Pedobacter ginsengisoli: one gene and its partners. The protein of the gene in region 2 interacts with the protein of the main gene of each other region in a pairwise test. Links are inferred from orthologs where the notes say so. Each region holds a gene or a part of one and is shown on either strand. Other genes may lie near its edges.

Region 1 (6,800 bases), 3.1 Mb from region 2 along the record:
TGTAACCAGAGGGAGTAATAATGCTATTTTAAAAGCGCAGTATGTATGGCCTTTTAAAGTTTATTACTGGGTTGTTGAACTGGCCGACGATTATTCGTATGCGGTAGTTGGGCATCCTAAGCACAGGCATCTTTCTATTTTGTCGCGTAAGCCTGGCATGGCTGATAGCCTGCTTGCAGAAATTATTGAAAGATGCAAAAAACGCGGTTACGATACGTCAAAGCTTGTGTCTCAGGAACATCACATTCTTCCTTCTGCTGAGACAGCCCTGGCCTGATCTTTAAATTTATAAACCACTTATATCACAGGCAAAAAATACGTATTTTTGGACTTCCATTCTTGATTTCCGAAACGAGTAATTTAATTGCACTATGTATTTGATTTTTGACACCGAAACTACAGGTTTACCGCGCAATTGGAATGCCCCTATTACTGATACAGATAACTGGCCAAGGTGTATCCAAATTGCATGGCAACTTCATGATGAGTTTGGCAATCTTATCGAAAACCAGGATTATCTTGTAAATCCTAATGGATTTAACATCCCTTATGATGCTGAGCGGATACACGGTATATCAACTGAGCTTGCTCAGGAGCAAGGGATTGAGCTACAAGAAGTTTTAGAGAAATTTAATATAGCACTTTCAAAAGCTAAATTTATTGTTGGTCAGAATATAGGTTTCGACGTTAATATTATGGGCTGCGAGTTTCATAGAATGGGGGTTGAAAGCCCCATGGCGCAAATGCCCGTTCTTGATACCTGTACAGAAACAACAGCCGAGCTTTTACGCCTACCCGGTGGTAGGGGGGGCAGGTTTAAGTTGCCTAATTTAACAGAATTACACGAATACCTTTTTGGTGAGCCATTTTCGGAAGCGCATAATGCTACCGCCGATGTTGAGGCAACTACACGCTGTTTTTTTCAGCTATTGAAAGTAGATGCTTTTAAACCGGAACAGTTGCAGGCCGATCAAAATTATTTACGTCTTTTTAAAGAAAAGAACCCGGGAGTAATTAACCGGATTGGTTTAACACATATAAACCTTAAATCAGCTTCTGATGATATCAGAAAAAGATTACAAAAAACTAGTGGTGGGCCTTCTAAACAAGAGCTTGCCGGTAATAAGGAAGAACTTAAAAATGCCTCATTTGCGCATTTGCATAACCATACGCAGTTTTCTGTTCTACAATCTACTATTAATATCCCCGCGCTTATAAAGGCTGCTGCGGCCGAGAAAATGCCTGCTGTGGCAATGACTGATCATGCAAATATGATGGGGGCCTTTCATTTTGTAAGCCAGGTGCTTAATCATAACAAGGCCGCGGAAGCTAAAAACGCTGCTGCTCTGGAAAAGGGAGAAGAGGCATCTGAGGTAATTTTGAAACCGATTGTTGGCTGTGAGTTTTTTGTATGCGAAAACCATGAAGACAAAAAGCGTAAAGATGATGGTTACCAGATTGTATTGCTTGCTAAAAATAAAAACGGCTACCATAATTTGGCAAAAATGTCGTCCATTGCTTATACCAAAGGATTTTACTATGTCCCAAGGATAGACAGGGCTGTTATTGAGCAGTATAAAGAAGATATCATTGTGTTGTCTGGTAATTTGTATGGAGAGATTTCGAGCAAATTGCTGAATATTGGAGAGCGCCAGGCAGAAGAGGCTTTGCTATGGTGGAAAGAGCAATTTGGCGACGATTTTTATATCGAGCTGATGCGCCATAATCAAGATGATGAGAACATTGTAAATGTTTCTCTTGTCTCGCTAGCACGTAAACACAACGTGAAAATGGTTGCTACCAATAACACTTATTACATAGGTAAAAAGGATGCCAATGCGCATGATATTTTGCTTTGTGTAAAGGATGGTGAGAAACAAGCAACACAAATAGGCCGTGGCCGTGGCTTCCGTTATGGTTTGCCTAACCAGGAGTATTATTTTAAATCTTCGGATGAGATGAAGGCACTTTTTGCTGATCTGCCGGAGGCAATTTTAAATATACAATCTATTGTAGATAAAATTGAAATCTACAAACTGGCGCGAGAGGTGCTTTTACCTAAGTTCGATATCCCGGAAGAGTTTTTAGTGGCAGAGGATGAAGAGGATGGTGGAAAACGTGGGGAAAATAAATTCCTGCGCCATCTTACTTACGAAGGGGCTAAAAAACGTTACGGAGAGCTTACGCCTGAAATTACTGAGCGACTTGATTTTGAGTTGCAGACTATTGAAAAAACGGGTTATCCGGGGTATTTTCTTATTGTACAGGATTTTATTGCCGAAGCCAGGAACCTTGATGTTTCAGTAGGGCCTGGCCGTGGTTCAGCTGCGGGGTCGGTTGTTGCATATTGCTTATGGATTACCAATATAGATCCAATTAAATACGATCTGCTTTTTGAGCGTTTCCTGAATCCAGATCGTGTATCCATGCCCGATATTGATATCGACTTTGATGATGAGGGACGCGGCAGGGTAATGGACTATGTAATAAAAAAATACGGTTCAAACCAGGTGGCACAGATCATCACTTATGGTACAATGGCGGCAAAGTCGTCCATAAGAGATACTGCCAGGGTATTGGATTTACCACTTTTTGAAGCTGATAAAATAGCCAAGCTTATTCCTAACATGAAGCTGGCCAAGATATTTAATCTTGATGAAAAAACCTTAAAAGGGGCGTTAAGGGCTGATGAGTATGAGAAGGTTTTAGAATTAAAAGTATTAGCAGAGGCAAAGAATTTAAGTGCTGATACCATATTACAGGCACAGATTCTGGAAGGTTCATTACGTAACACTGGTATCCATGCTTGTGGGGTAATTATTACGCCTGATGATATTACGAATTTTGTTCCGGTATCTACAGCCAAGGATTCTGATTTATATGTTACCCAGTTCGATAACTCTGTTGTAGAAAGTGCGGGCTTGTTAAAAATGGATTTTTTGGGGTTAAAAACACTAACCCTTATTAAGGATACGGTAAAGCTGGTAAAACTTGGTCATGGGATAGATCTGGATCCGGATAATTTTCCAATTGATGATGAAAAGACTTATGAGCTTTTCCAGAGAGGTGAAACTATCGGTATTTTCCAGTACGAGAGTAACGGGATGCAAAAATACATGAAGGAGCTAAAGCCAACGGTTTTTGGTGACTTAATTGCCATGAACGCGCTTTATCGCCCCGGTCCACTAGAGTATATTCCAAGTTTTGTGCGTCGAAAAAATGGGGAAGAGGAGATTCAGTATGATTTGGATGCATGTGAGGAGTATTTAAAGGAAACCTACGGGATTACTGTATATCAGGAACAGGTGATGCTTTTATCGCAAAAGCTTGCAGGCTTTACCAAAGGTGAGGCCGACGTATTGCGTAAAGCAATGGGTAAAAAGCAAAAGGATGTATTGGATAAGATGAAGCCTAAATTTGTAGCCCAGGCTGCAGAGAAAGGACATGATGCTGCTACTCTTGAAAAAATCTGGAAAGACTGGGAGGCATTTGCATCTTATGCCTTCAATAAATCGCACTCTACCTGCTATGCCTGGATTGCTTACCAGACTGCTTATTTAAAGGCACATTATCCGGCCGAATATATGGCGGCCGTGCTATCAAACAACATGAGTGACATAAAACAGGTTGCCTTTTTTATGGAGGAGTGTAAACAGATGGGGGTTCAGGTACTTGGTCCGGATGTTAACGAATCAGACATCAAGTTTTCTGTAAACCCTCATGGCGAAATTCGTTTTGGTTTATCGGGTATTAAGGGTGTTGGCGAAAAGGCTGTTGAAAGTATCATTGAAGAACGTAATGAGAACGGAATGTATGCTGATGTTCAGGATTTTGCTAAAAGATCTAATACACGTACTGTAAATAAAAAAGCATATGAAAGTTTTGTTTATAGTGGGGCATTTGATGGTTTTAGCTACCATAGGGCACAATACTTTTTTGTTGGTTTAAACGAGAAGATGAATGGAATTGAGAAGCTTATTAAATTTGCCAACGATTTTCAGAACAACGAATCCTCATCTCAGTCATCATTATTTGGAGGTTCAGTTGCCGATATGATTTCGGAGCCATCACTTCCGGTTGCTCCGGAATGGGGGTTGATTGATCGTTTAAAATTTGAAAAGGATGCCATTGGGATTTTTCTGAGTGGCCACCCTCTTGATAATTACAAGCTGGAATTAAAAGAGTTTTGCCAACAAAAGGTTAAACACCTTTCGGTAGTTAATAAAATTAGAACGGGCGATACTAATGAAGAGGTACTTGCTGAGTTTGAAGGAATAAAAAACAGAGAATTGGTTGTTGGTGGTTTAGTTGTGGTTGCATCGCAAAGGATGACGAAAACAGGAAAACCTTTTGGAACCATGGTTTTTGAAGATTATGATGATAGTTGTGAGCTTGCTTTGTTTGGAGATGATTTTATTAAATTTAAGCAGTTTCTTACTGATGGTTATTTTCTGCAAATTCGTGGGAGAGTAGGAGAAAGGTTCAGAAAAGAAGGTGATTGGGAGTTTAAGATCACTTCAATTAACCTGCTTTCGGAATTAAGGGATAAGCTGGCCAAGTCTGTTACCATTCAGGTGCCACTTGAGCGTATAGACGATAATTTTATGACTCAGATTAATGCAATATTAGAGGACAATAAGGCAAACACTGACCAGCAAAATTGCCAGCTACTTTTTGAAATTTACGACAGGGAACAGAATGTAAATATAAAAATGCCCTCTAAAACAGTTAAAATTAACCCTAGTAATCATTTTTTAGAACAATTATATAGTTTGGATGTTCACCCTAAGTTGAACTAATGTCATTTTGGCATTACTAAAGTAGATGGCACTACAATTGATTATATATTTGCAACAACAAAAGCCTAATATGGTTATCTTCACAGAGTTTATAACAGAGGCTTTAAACAGTTGATTTTAATAGAAATTAAATAAAAAAAATAAAAATTATGGCTTTGGAAATTACAGATGCAAACTTCGAGGAAGTTGTGTTAAAATCAGATAAACCCGTTTTGGTTGATTTTTGGGCAGAATGGTGTGGTCCATGTCGTATGGTGGGACCATCTGTAGATGAGATCTCAAAAGAGTACGAAGGAAAAGCAATAGTGGGTAAAGTGAATGTAGACAACAACCCTCAAATTTCAACTCAATTCGGAATCCGCAACATTCCTGCATTGTTGTATTTTAAAGACGGACAGGTTGTTGATAAGCAAGTTGGTGCAGTTCCAAAATCTGTATTAGCACAGAAATTAGATAAACAATTGTAGTAATTTAATATACATAAGTTTAAAAAGCGTTCATATCTTATGAACGCTTTTTTTATATTTACGCTATGCAGTCGCCGTTTGATGAACAAATCTTACATTTTAACAGTAATTTAGAACTTCTGGCCAGGCAGGTGGTTGAAGGCTTTATTACAGGTCTTCATAAGAGCCCTTTTCATGGCTTTTCTGTTGAATTCGCAGAGCATCGGCTTTATAACGTAGGTGATAGTGTTAAAAATATAGACTGGAAACTGTTTGCCAGAACAGATAAACTGTTTAGTAAAAGATACGAAGAGGAAACTAATCTCCGCTGTCAGTTTATCATAGATGTTTCATCATCTATGTATTTCCCGGTAAATGAATACAACAAGCTAAATTTTTCCATACAGGCAACAGCAGCACTAATTTATTTATTAAAGCGGCAGCGTGACGCCTTTGGTCTTAGTCTTTTTACTGATCATTTGTTGTTAAATACTCCGGCAAAATCTACCACAACGCATCAGAAATACTTATTTACTCATCTGGAAAGGATATTGAAATCTCAAAAGATGGATGTAAAAACAAATGTTGAGCAGGCATTACATCAAATAGCTGAGCTGATTCATAAAAGGTCATTGGTAGTTGTTTTTAGCGATATGCTAAATACCATGCAAGATGAAAATGAAACAGATGCTTTGTTCTCTGCATTGCAGCATTTAAAGTTTAACAAGCACGAAGTAATTATTTTTAATGTTACCGATAAATCAAAAGAGGTTGATTTCGGCTTTGAAAACCGTCCGTATGAGTTTATAGATATGGAAACCGGAGCAACATTAAAGGCACATACATCTAAAGTAAAAGAAGCGTACCTGTCAAAAATGAATACTTACCGACAGTCTATTCAATTAAAATGCACACAATATAAGATCGATATGATTGATGCAGATATTTCTGCGGGATTTTATCCTGTTTTACAAGCTTATTTGATTAAGCGGCAGAAAATGAGTTAAGCTTTTGTTATCAGTGCTACATTTTTCAAAATCACCTTACAGGCCCATTCAATCTCCTCGTTAGTTATAATAAGTGGGGGGCTATGCGCATAGAATTACTGCAATGTAAAAACCAGTCGCTTATTATGCCATCCGCAATGCATGCATCAATTATCTTTTTATTTGTTTCAAAGTTTTCAAACTCAATGGCAATCATTAATCCTTTACCGCGTACTTCCTTTATTGCAGGGTGTACCAGTAATTTTTTGAAGAGTTCCCCTTTTTCGGTTACACCGTTAACAATGTTTTCCTGAACAATTGTTTGTAATGTTGCCAGGCCTGCAGCGCAACTAACGGGATGACCACCAAAAGTTGTGATATGACCCAGTATAGGATTGGTTGCTAATGACATCATGATTTCATTTGAGCTTACAAAAGCACCGATAGGCATACCACCACCAATACCTTTAGCCAGTAAAAGAATATCAGGTACAATGTTGAAATGCTCAAATCCAAATAGTTTTCCTGTACGTCCAAAACCGCATTGTATTTCATCAAGCACTAATAAG
Region 2 (5,899 bases):
CAAAAATTACGTATATGCTTCATCAGTGGCGCAAAGATAAGATTTTGAGCGGATTATTATGCAGGTTTGTTAGCTAGCGAGATTAAATTTTTTACTGTCTCACTATCAGTAAGATCGTAACTAAATTCATCAGCCACACTTCCCATGCTCAATCTTGGGTTTCTAAACTGCATTTCACTCTTTACTGCATGCCTTGCAGAAGCATGAAATTCTTTGGCACCTGTTAGTTTAATAATATCGGCAATATTTGCTGCCGAAACCCCTGCACCTGGCATAATAATGATTCTTCCATCAGCCTGTTTAATTAATCTGGCAAGCATATCTGCTCCCTTAATTGCCGAGGCTTCACCGCCAGAAGTAAGAATTCGCTCACATCCAAGTTCAATAATATCCTCTAAAGCCTTTTCCATGTCATTACTCATATCAAACGCTCTGTGAAATGTTACAGGCATAGGTTTAGCTTCAGCAATAAGCTCAGCACATCTTTCCTTATCCACACTTCCATCTGCCTTTAAAATGCCAATAACAACACCGTCGCAGTTTAATGATTTACAGATTTTTATATCATCTTTCATTAAATTAAACTCCAAATCAGAGTATAAAAAATCACCGCCACGTGGCCGTATAATAGGATATACCTTTATTGACAACATCTTTTTTGCCAAAGCGATTGTTGAATAACTTGGTGTTGTACCACCTTCAGGTAAATTATCGCATAACTCAACCCTAATTGCACCACCTTCCTGAGCTGCAAGAGCAGATCTTACAGAATTGGCGCAAACCTCCATATTTACCATATGCTAATAATAACTTTTTCCAGGAATTAAAAGGTCGTTTTTCTGCTCAGTACAAACGGCATAACTAAAGCCCTGCTGAATTGCATAAGCACCATATTCTCCTTTTTTATTGATGGCAAGGAAGCCTACCTGTATATTTTTTGCAGTTTCAGGTTTCTTTTTAATGATTCTCATTACCGCTTCTTTGCAGGCATCTTCTGGTGAATAGCCCTGTCGCATTAGCTCTACAACAAGAAAACTTCCAACATTACGGATCACTTCTTCGCCAACTCCGGTAGAAGTAGCACCACCAATTTCATTGTCTACATATAAACCAGCACCAATTATAGGGCTGTCGCCTACACGTCCATGCAGTTTATAAGCCATTCCACTGGTTGTGCAAGCGCCAGAAATATTTCCTTTTGCATCAATAGCAAGCATACCTATAGTATCGTGATTGTACTGATTTCCGGGTAATTTAGTTGGAGCAGCTTTTTTATAAAGCTTGTTCTCTATGTTCATTACCGGAGCATATTTTGCCGTTTTAAGCCATTCTTTCCAAGCCTTCTCACTTTCTTTGGTAAGTAGGTTTTCTTTTTTAAAACCGTTTTCTAAAGCAAATTGAAGGGCACCATCGCCAACCAGCATTACATGCGGGGTTTTTTCCATAACCAACCTTGCAACAGATATAGGGTGCATAATATGCTCCAAACCAGCTACAGAACCACAGTTACCCATTTCGTCCATAATACAGGCATCAAGAGTAACGTGTCCGTCTCTGTCGGGCAAGCCACCATAACCTACTGATTGATTTTTTGGATCAGCTTCGGGTACATGCACACCCTGTTCAACTGCATCTAAAGCCCTGCCACCGGATGATAGAACTTTCCATGCTGCCTGATTGGCTGCAATTCCAAAATCCCAGGTAGAGATTACGATAGGTTTAACATCAACCGAGGCCGATTTAGCCGGAACTATTTCAGCTATACTACTTTTATTTACCGCAAGAAGGGAGGCCGATATTGCAGTTGTTTTTATGAATTTTCTACGATTAAACATTGTAGGGTTAAAGTAACTAAATAATTTTAAAATTATCAGCATCCCTTAAAAAAGGAAAGCTACGGCGGGTTTTAACCAATTCTTCGTAACCTATACTAAAGGTATATAAGTCTTCATCTTCGGGTTTGTAATAAACAGTTTTTCCCATCGGGTCAATACATTGCGAGTGGCCGCTGTGGTAAACTTCTTTTCCATCATGTCCAACCCTGTTTGCGCCAATCACATAACTTTGGTTTTCAATGGCACGGGCAGGAATAAGTGCATTCCAATGGCTCGATCTTTTATCAGGCCAGCTGGCAATTAATAATAATATATCATATTCGGCATTCTGGTTGCGCAACCATACAGGGAAACGAAGATCATAGCAAATTGCCAAACGTATTTTCCAGCCTTTCAGATCAACAATTACCTTGTCGCTCCCAGCTGTATAATTTTCATCTTCATCGCCTAAGCCAAAAAGGTGGCGCTTATCGTAATGGCTAAAAGTACCATCTGGCAGCATCCATATTAAACGGTTATAATATTTATTATTTTCTTTTATAATTAAACTTCCTGTTACAACACATTCATATTTTTCGGCAGTTTGGGCCATCCACTGCATTGTTTTTCCGTTCATCTCTTCGGCAAGCGCAGGAGCATTCATGCTAAAACCTGTATTAAACATCTCGGGAAGTATGATCAGATCAGTTTTTTCTTTTATCCCCATTGATAACCGGAGGGCAAGATTCTGCAAGTTTTTATCTATGTTTTCCCAAAATAGATATGCCTGATAAATTGTAATTTTGAGATTGCTAATGTTCAGGTAATTTGGTTGATCCATTATTCTAATTTAAAGGGATGTAAATTATAATTTCATTAGTCCTTCAACGGCTTTTTCCAATGTTTCGTGTTTTTTAGCAAAACAAAAACGTAATACCTTATGATCTGTTTTTTTAACATAGAAGGCTGAAACTGGTATGCTTGCTACTCCATTTTCCCTCACAAGCTGTTGTGCCATATCCGTATCTTTTTCGTCATTCAAGTGCGCATAGCTAACACATTGAAAATAAGAGCCATGACAAGGTAATAATTTAAATTTAGTTTCTCCAAGTAATGAACGGAAGAAATCCCGCTTTTCCTGGAAAAAATCAGATAAGCCTATGTATGTTTCAGGGGCTTTAAGGTAATTTGCAACACCAACCTGCATAGGCGTATTTACACTAAAAACATTGAATTGGTGTACTTTTCTAAATTCCTTTGTTAAATTTGCAGGAGCAAGGCAGTAGCCTAATTTCCAGCCGGTTGTATGCAGTAATTTACCAAAAGACGCCACAATAAAACTTCTGTCTCTTAGTTCAGGATACAGTGCAATACTATGATGTTTTTTGCCATCAAATATGATATGCTCATATACCTCATCACTTAAAATAAGTATATCAGTATTCTTTGTTAATTTAATGAGTGCTTTAATGTCCTTTTCTTTTAAAATGCTACCCGTAGGGTTTTGAGGACTATTTAAAATGATCATTTTTGTATTAGCAGTAAAGAGTTTCTTTACCATTTCCCAATCAATATCATAATCAGGCGGTGCCATCTCGTAAGGTTTTACCAGTCCGCCCAATAATTTAATTGCAGGAGCATAAGAGTCATAAGCCGGTTCAAAAATAATCACTTCATCGCCAGCGGTAATGCACGAAGATAATGCTGTAAAAATGGCCTGTGTACCACCAGCGGTAACAGTAACCTCAGTATCCGGGTTATAATCAGCATTATAAAGCGTGTTTGCTTTTTCTGCGATAAGTTCCCTTAGAGATTGTAATCCGGGCATTGGTGCATATTGATTAAAGCCCTTCTTCATTGCATCAGTTACAAAATCTATCAGTTTAGGGTCGCATTCGTAATCGGGAAATCCTTGCGATAGATTTATAGCATTGTGTTCTTCAGCTAGTTTAGACATCACTGTAAAAATAGTGGTGCCAACTGTTGGTAATTTGGAATGTATTGAGATCATGTTTAAGCGAAAATAGAAATAATATTTATCCCGTTATATCAGAATTATTTAATAATTTCAACCTGCTATGACTTTTAAAACAAAAGAGAGCAGGTTACTGCTTATTTTAGGAAGCTTCTTTGTGGCAAATGCCATACTCTCAGAGTTTATTGGGGTAAAGATATTTACAGTAGAAGGTACACTTGGTATCGAAAAGTTTAATATTAATTTACTGGGCGTACCCAATCTTTCGTATAATATGTCGGCAGGAGTTCTAACCTGGCCCATTATATTTATCATGACAGATATTATTAATGAGTATTTCGGGGTAAAGCAAGTTCGTTATTTGTCAATTTTAACAGCCATTTTAATAGCATATGCGTTTATTGTTGTGGGTGGGGCTATGCATCTGCAACCATCCGATTTTTGGGTTACCCAAAACATTAACGGCCAGCCCTTAAATATGAACAATGCCTTTGCCGGTATATTTGGGCAAGGTATGTGGATCATAGTAGGGTCTATAGTTGCTTTTCTTGTAGGGCAGATTGCTGATGTGCTTATTTTTCATAAAATTAAGAAAATTACCGGCGACAAAGCCTTGTGGTTACGTGCCACCGGTTCAACATTAGTGTCGCAATGTATTGATAGTTTTGTAGTTATCTTTATTGCCTTTTACCTTAATCCTCAGTACCACTGGAGCTGGCAAATGGTTGCAGCCATAGGTCTTGTAAATTACACCTATAAGTTTGTAGTAGCTATTTTAATGACCCCAATACTATATGTTGTTCATGGTATTATAGACAGGTTTCTTGGAAAAGATCTGGCTCATAGGATGATAACAATGGCAGGCAGAGGGTAGTTAACTACATCCTGTTTACTGATAGTATTTTAAATTCCTGTAAGCCGTCGGGCATTTCCCAGGTTATAATGTCATTTGTTCTGTAACCGAATAATGCAATTCCTATTGGTGCAAATACAGATACTTTTTGAACTTTAATGTTAGCCTCTTCTGGCATTACAAGTTTAAAGGTAAATTCCTGACCAGTTTTAGTGTTTGCTATACGAGCTTCAGATTTTAAACAAACTACATCCGAAGGAAGTTCTTCTTCTGAATATATAGTGGCTTCTTTTAATTCGTTGCTTAGCTTTTCTTTGTTGTAAGCACTCATATTTGATTTTTCTAAATGTTCTTTTAGTAATTTAAAGTCGCTTTTTGATAATGATAATGATTTAGTTTCCATGATCTTAAATGTGTTGTGAATTAATATTTGTTGTTTTTTTTTCAAAAAGTTAAATACGCAATTCAGGCTGCTGCTGAAAAGGCATTAAAATTGAAAAATGAGAAAAAGCAGATTTGTAACAGGTGCTTTTAACCCCCGCATCGAAAAAAGAAAATCGAAATGATACGGGGCTTAATTAATAAAGTCCTTGCTTGTGGTTTGAAAACTAAAACCGAAAGGATAGTTTTCTCTAAAAAACCTCTTAAAAAGCGCATACGCATGCAATTGGTGCCTGTTGTAGGCATCAATAATAGCTTTTTGTATGTTCTTTTTGTAATTCATGAATCGCTAATGTCGACACCTTTTTCCTCATTTCAAAAGAAAATCGGTTTTTACATTAAAAAATGATCCTGAATTTACTTACTACTTTGATGCAATAGGGTAAGACAGACACTTTCGGGTGCCGGGGCATTGGCAGAGCGTTAGTAGGGCTTTCGTAGGGCCTTGGTAGGGCTAAAGCCTAATCAACGCCCTATCAAGGCTTTACTAATTGACAGGCAATTTACTGTAACCATAAAGACAGCTTAGCATCAGTTATTAGCTTTTTATTCTTCTGTCAAAAACAAAAGGTTCCGATTTTAATAATTTTATTGATTTAAAATCCTGATGATTGGGGTTTATCAGGTAATTGTATTCTGCTATGATGATAGAAGAGGGGACTTTTAAAATGGCGGATTTGCATTCGCTGATCCAGTCTTCTCCAATTTTTTGAGTTAAAGGGATGTTGTGGTATTCAATCCAGTTAGCAGGTAGTTTTTTAATATCTACGGTTATAATTCTTATGTCGTCTGGAATTTCTATAGTCATTACCTGAA
Region 3 (4,676 bases), 2.7 Mb from region 2 along the record:
CTGTTCGTTTAATTCTTACCAGTAAGGATGTAATTCATAGTTTTTACATGCCACACTTTAGGGTTCAATTGAACACTGTACCGGGTATGACTTCGTATTTCGAATTTACTCCTACAATTACTACAGAGGAGATGAAGGCTAAAACAAATGATCCTAAATTTAAATACCTGTTCTTATGTAATAAGATTTGTGGTGATGGTCACTACAAAATGCAGAGAGAAGTTAAAGTTGTTTCACAAGCTGAATATGATGCGTGGGTTGCTGAATTACCAACATATCTGACTGATGATTTAAGGAAGCAATTTAATTTGCCTGTAGCTTCGGCTCCTGCTACTGAAGCAGCGCCTGTTGACACAGCTGCAAAAGATACTTCTGCAGTTAAAACGAATCAAATAGCTTTAAAAAAATAACAATACTGGAATAGCACATTATGTCAACTATATCATTACACGATACACATAACCACGATAGCCATGATGATCATGGTCATCACAAAGAGACTTTTTTTACAAAGTACGTCTTTAGTCAGGATCACAAGATGATCGCTAAGCAGTTTTTGATAACTGGTATTATCATGGCTGTTATAGCAATGGGCTTATCTATTTTGTTCCGTATACAATTAGCATGGCCAGATAAAAGTTTCCCTCTTTTAGAGACATTTTTAGGTAAATGGGCTGAAGGTGGAAGGATAAAACCAGACTTTTATTTAGCCTTAGTTACAATACATGGTACCATTATGGTATTCTTTGTATTAACAGCTGGTTTAAGTGGTACCTTTAGTAACTTATTGATACCTCTTCAAATAGGAGCAAGAGATATGGCATCACCATTTCTTAATATGCTTTCATACTGGTTCTTTTTTACAGCTTGTGTAATCATGATGAGTTCATTCTTTATACAAACTGGTCCTGCAAGTGCTGGATGGACGGTTTATCCGCCTTTGTCTGCATTGCCAACTGCAATTAGTGGTTCTGGATTAGGAATGACTTTATGGTTAATTAGTATGGTACTATTCGTGGCATCATCATTAATGGGTGGTATCAACTACGTAAGTACTATTTTAAACATGCGTACTAAAGGGATGGATTTATGGAAAATGCCATTAACAATATGGGCGTTTTTCTTAACGGCTATTTTAGGTATTCTATCTTTCCCTGTGTTAGTTGCAGGTGTTGTATTATTAGTATTTGACCGTAGTTTTGGAACGAGTTTCTACCTTTCTGATATCGTTATGGGTACTCAAGTATTGCCAAACGAAGGGGGATCACCGATTTTATGGCAACATTTATTCTGGTTCCTGGGGCACCCTGAGGTATATATTGTAATTATGCCTGCAATGGGATTGTCTTCAGAGATTATGTCTGTAAATTCAAGAAAGCCGATTTTTGGTTACCACGCAATGATTTATTCATTGATCGGTATTACTATATTATCATTCATCGTTTGGGGTCACCACATGTTTGTAACAGGTATGAACCCATTATTAGGTGGTGTGTTTATGATTACAACTTTGATCATTGCTGTTCCATCTGCAGTTAAGACATTTAACTGGTTAGCTACATTATGGAGAGGTAATATTAGATTTACCCCTGCTATGTTGTTTGCTATAGGTATGGTGTCATTCTTTATCTCTGGTGGTTTAACTGGTATATTCTTGGGTAATGCATCATTAGATATTAACTTGCATGATACCTACTTTGTTATTGCTCACTTCCACCTTGTAATGGGATCGGCTGCAATATTTGGTATGCTTGCGGGTGTTTATCACTACTTCCCAAAAATGTTTGGAAGATTAATGAGTAGTAAGCTTGGTTATTTACACTTTTGGATCACATTTATCTGTGCTTATTTAGTGTTCTTCCCTCTACACTTTTTAGGACTTGATGGAGTTCCTCGACGTTACTATGCATTTACTGAATTTGAGTTTATGCAGAAATGGGTTACGGTAAATATTTTAGTTACCTGGTCTGCAATTATAGCGGCATTAGCTCAAGTTGCATTCTTGTTTAACTTCTTCTATTCTATCTTTAAAGGTAAAGTTTCATCGAGAAATCCATGGGGAGCAAATACACTAGAGTGGACTACTCCGGTTGAGCGTTTACATGGTAACTGGCCAGGTGAGATCCCAACTGTTTATCGTTGGCCGTATGACTATAGCAAGCCAGGAGCTGAAGAAGATTTTATTCCTCAAACTGTGCCTTTCTCTCAAACTATGAGTTCGAATATGCCTCATGATTTTGAAGGAAATGCGGAATCTGAACGCATACAGAGAGAGTGGGAAGAGAAAGAAGAAGCTGCAGGCAAAACAAAATTAGACTAGCATATAGTTTATAATATGATGAGGTATCTGCAGTAGGTAAATACTTACAACAGATACCTCATTTTTTTTAAATCTAATACACACCATGGTTCCTAAATCTGAGAAGAGATTTATCAGGCTAAACCTTATAACGATAGTTGTAACCTTATTGCTGATTTTGGCAGGGGGATAGTACGTAGTACAGGTTCTGGTATGGGCTGTCCGGATTGGCCTAAGTGTTTTGATCAATATATACCTCCAACCTCGGCCGAACAATTGCCGGGTGATTACAAAGAAAAGTATGTAGCTGAACGTGTAGTAAAGAATGAACGTTTTGCTAAAACGCTTGATAAGTTGGGTAAGGGGCATCTTGCAGATAGTATAAGACACGATGAATCTATTTTACAACCTGAAACTTTTAATGTAGCTAAAACCTGGACCGAATATTTAAATCGGTTAATGGGAGCTACAACTGGTTTTTTATTGGTTGGCTTGGTTGTTTATTCTTTTACTTATCGCAAAACTGCAAAGCGCATAGTTGTATTAAGTTGGCTTAATCTTATAGTGGTTGCTTTTCAGGCGTGGTTGGGATCTATAGTGGTTTCAACTAATCTGGTGCCATGGATTGTTACAGTTCACATGTTATTGGCTTTAGTAATTTTGGCAATATTGGTTTATACCTATAATTATGCCCAACAAATGCATAAAGCAGCAACTATAGTTATGGCTAAGGTTTTATGGTTGAAGATTTTAATCTTTTTAGCTATAGTAGTAAGTGTATTGCAGATTGTATTGGGTACTGAAGTAAGAGAGGCGGTTGACGCAGTTTCAAAAGCATTAATGTATACTGATCGTGAAAGCTGGTTAATTAAGGTTGGAAAGATCTTTTCTTATCACAGGGATTCGGCCATAATTGTGCTTATTTTGAATATTTTTATATATAAGATTGTTAAAGACAGATTCAACGGCAAAGCCACTGCATTGATGGTTGCTAATTCTATTGCTGTTGTATTAATTATTCAGATTGTAACGGGATTAATATTGTCGAACTTTGCATTACCACCTTACGCTCAGGCCCTACATATTTTATTTTCAACTTTACTATTTAGTCTGCAATACTATTTGTACTTGCTGGTTTACAAAACTGATACTTACAATCAAGAGCATTAATAATATATAATTTGAAACAGTTTTTAACAGATTTTTCTAAGCTCATTAAATTCAGACTTACATTTCTGGTTGTATTTTCTGCGTCTGTTACTTTTTTAATTGGATCTAAGGTAGAAATTAATGGAGTGATTCCAGGCATTGACTGGATGAAATGGCTTATTTTAATAGCTGGAGGTTTCCTGGTTACATCTGCTGCCAATTGTTTCAATGAAGTAATTGAGGTTGATCTGGATAAGCTAATGACTCGCACTAAAGATCGTCCGATGCCTGCGGGTCATATGACCACGGGGCAGGGATTGGTTTCTGGACTTGTAATGGGGATGCTGGGGACATGGTTGCTCGGTAAGTTAAATATAGAGACAGGGTTATTATCTGTTTTCTCGATATTTTTGTATGCATTTGCTTATACTCCATTGAAGCGTAAATCGCCAGTAGCAGTATTTGTTGGAGCCATTCCAGGCGCTTTACCCCCTCTCATTGGTTATGTGGCTGCTCATGGAAAAATAGATGAAATTGCAGTAATACTTTTTTTAGTTCAGTTTGTATGGCAGTTTCCTCATTTCTGGTCTATTGCCTGGGTGCTTGATGATGATTACAAAAAGGCAGGATTTAGATTGTTACCCACTACCAAAAGAGATAAAACGAGTGCGTTTATAACATTTGTCAGTACTTTAATATTAATTCCTGTTAGTTTATTGCCTACATTCTATGGATTTGGAGGCTATTATATTGCTGGAGTATCATTGATTTCGGGATTGGTATTTGCTTGGTTAGCATTTAAAATGTGGGTTAATATGGATTTGGTAAGTGCAAAGAAGGTAATGTTTTGCTCCTTCTTTTATCTTCCATTGGTTCAAGTGATTTTATTTTTTGATTTTATAGCTAAATAATTTAAAATGGTACACACATTAAATAAAGAGGATATGAACTCTGCAGCTCCAATAGATACTAAACCTAAAAAGTTTGTTATCTGGTTGTTTGTGGTTTCCTCGACTATTATGTTTGGAGGTTGGACAAGTTATTATATTGTTTTTGCTGCCTCTAAAGGCAAAGGACATGGCTTGGTACTACCTGATATTTTCATGTATAGTACGGCTGCATTAATAGGCAGTAGTATATGCTTATTTCTGGCGTCGAGAGCATTAAGAAACGGTCAGATTCAAAAGCAAAGACTGTTCCTGTGGTTTACTATCGCTCTTGGATTGGC

The links.
Region 1: the proteins of CPT03_RS08820 (region 2) and dnaE interact in binary tests that used the Escherichia coli proteins (3 or more experiments, as listed by UniProt). The link is inferred for Pedobacter ginsengisoli from one-to-one orthologs.
Region 3: the proteins of CPT03_RS08820 (region 2) and CPT03_RS20205 interact in binary tests that used the Escherichia coli proteins (3 or more experiments, as listed by UniProt). The link is inferred for Pedobacter ginsengisoli from one-to-one orthologs.

Annotation. Positions count from the first base shown.
Region 1 is NZ_CP024091.1:5,245,798-5,252,597, forward strand. Bases 6-4,999 are described here. They hold dnaE (DNA polymerase III subunit alpha), read left to right. Parts: upstream 6-371; coding sequence 372-4,799; downstream 4,800-4,999. Other genes in these bases: CPT03_RS22265 (lipocalin family protein), read left to right, coding at 6-277; trxA (thioredoxin), read left to right, coding at 4,949-4,999. In the rest of the region: more of CPT03_RS22265, read left to right, coding at 1-5; more of trxA, read left to right, coding at 5,000-5,266; CPT03_RS22280 (DUF58 domain-containing protein), read left to right, coding at 5,332-6,252; CPT03_RS22285 (aspartate aminotransferase family protein), read right to left, coding at 6,317-6,800. UniProt on the Escherichia coli protein: DNA polymerase III is a complex, multichain enzyme responsible for most of the replicative synthesis in bacteria. This DNA polymerase also exhibits 3' to 5' exonuclease activity. The alpha chain is the DNA polymerase catalytic subunit.
Region 2 is NZ_CP024091.1:2,135,713-2,141,611, reverse strand. Bases 1,753-4,531 are described here. They hold CPT03_RS08820 (methionine aminotransferase), read right to left. Parts: upstream 3,826-4,531; coding sequence 2,680-3,825; downstream 1,753-2,679. Other genes in these bases: CPT03_RS08815 (queuosine precursor transporter), read left to right, coding at 3,893-4,531; CPT03_RS08825 (nitrilase family protein), read right to left, coding at 1,852-2,655; CPT03_RS08830 (N(4)-(beta-N-acetylglucosaminyl)-L-asparaginase), read right to left, coding at 1,753-1,835. Outside these bases: lepA (translation elongation factor 4), read right to left, coding at 1-23; CPT03_RS08835 (copper homeostasis protein CutC), read right to left, coding at 57-797; more of CPT03_RS08830, read right to left, coding at 801-1,752; more of CPT03_RS08815, read left to right, coding at 4,532-4,663; CPT03_RS08810 (GreA/GreB family elongation factor), read right to left, coding at 4,668-5,045; CPT03_RS08805 (RES family NAD+ phosphorylase), read right to left, coding at 5,622-5,899. UniProt on the Escherichia coli protein: Shows aminotransferase activity with methionine and histidine as substrates, and to a lesser extent also with phenylalanine.
Region 3 is NZ_CP024091.1:4,817,197-4,821,872, forward strand. Bases 6-2,875 are described here. They hold CPT03_RS20205 (cbb3-type cytochrome c oxidase subunit I), read left to right. Parts: upstream 6-430; coding sequence 431-2,320; downstream 2,321-2,875. Other genes in these bases: CPT03_RS20200 (cytochrome c oxidase subunit II), read left to right, coding at 6-410; CPT03_RS20210 (COX15/CtaA family protein), read left to right, coding at 2,513-2,875. Outside these bases: more of CPT03_RS20200, read left to right, coding at 1-5; more of CPT03_RS20210, read left to right, coding at 2,876-3,469; cyoE (heme o synthase), read left to right, coding at 3,481-4,359; CPT03_RS20220 (heme-copper oxidase subunit III), read left to right, coding at 4,366-4,676. UniProt on the Escherichia coli protein: Cytochrome bo(3) ubiquinol oxidase is the terminal enzyme in the aerobic respiratory chain of E.coli that predominates when cells are grown at high aeration.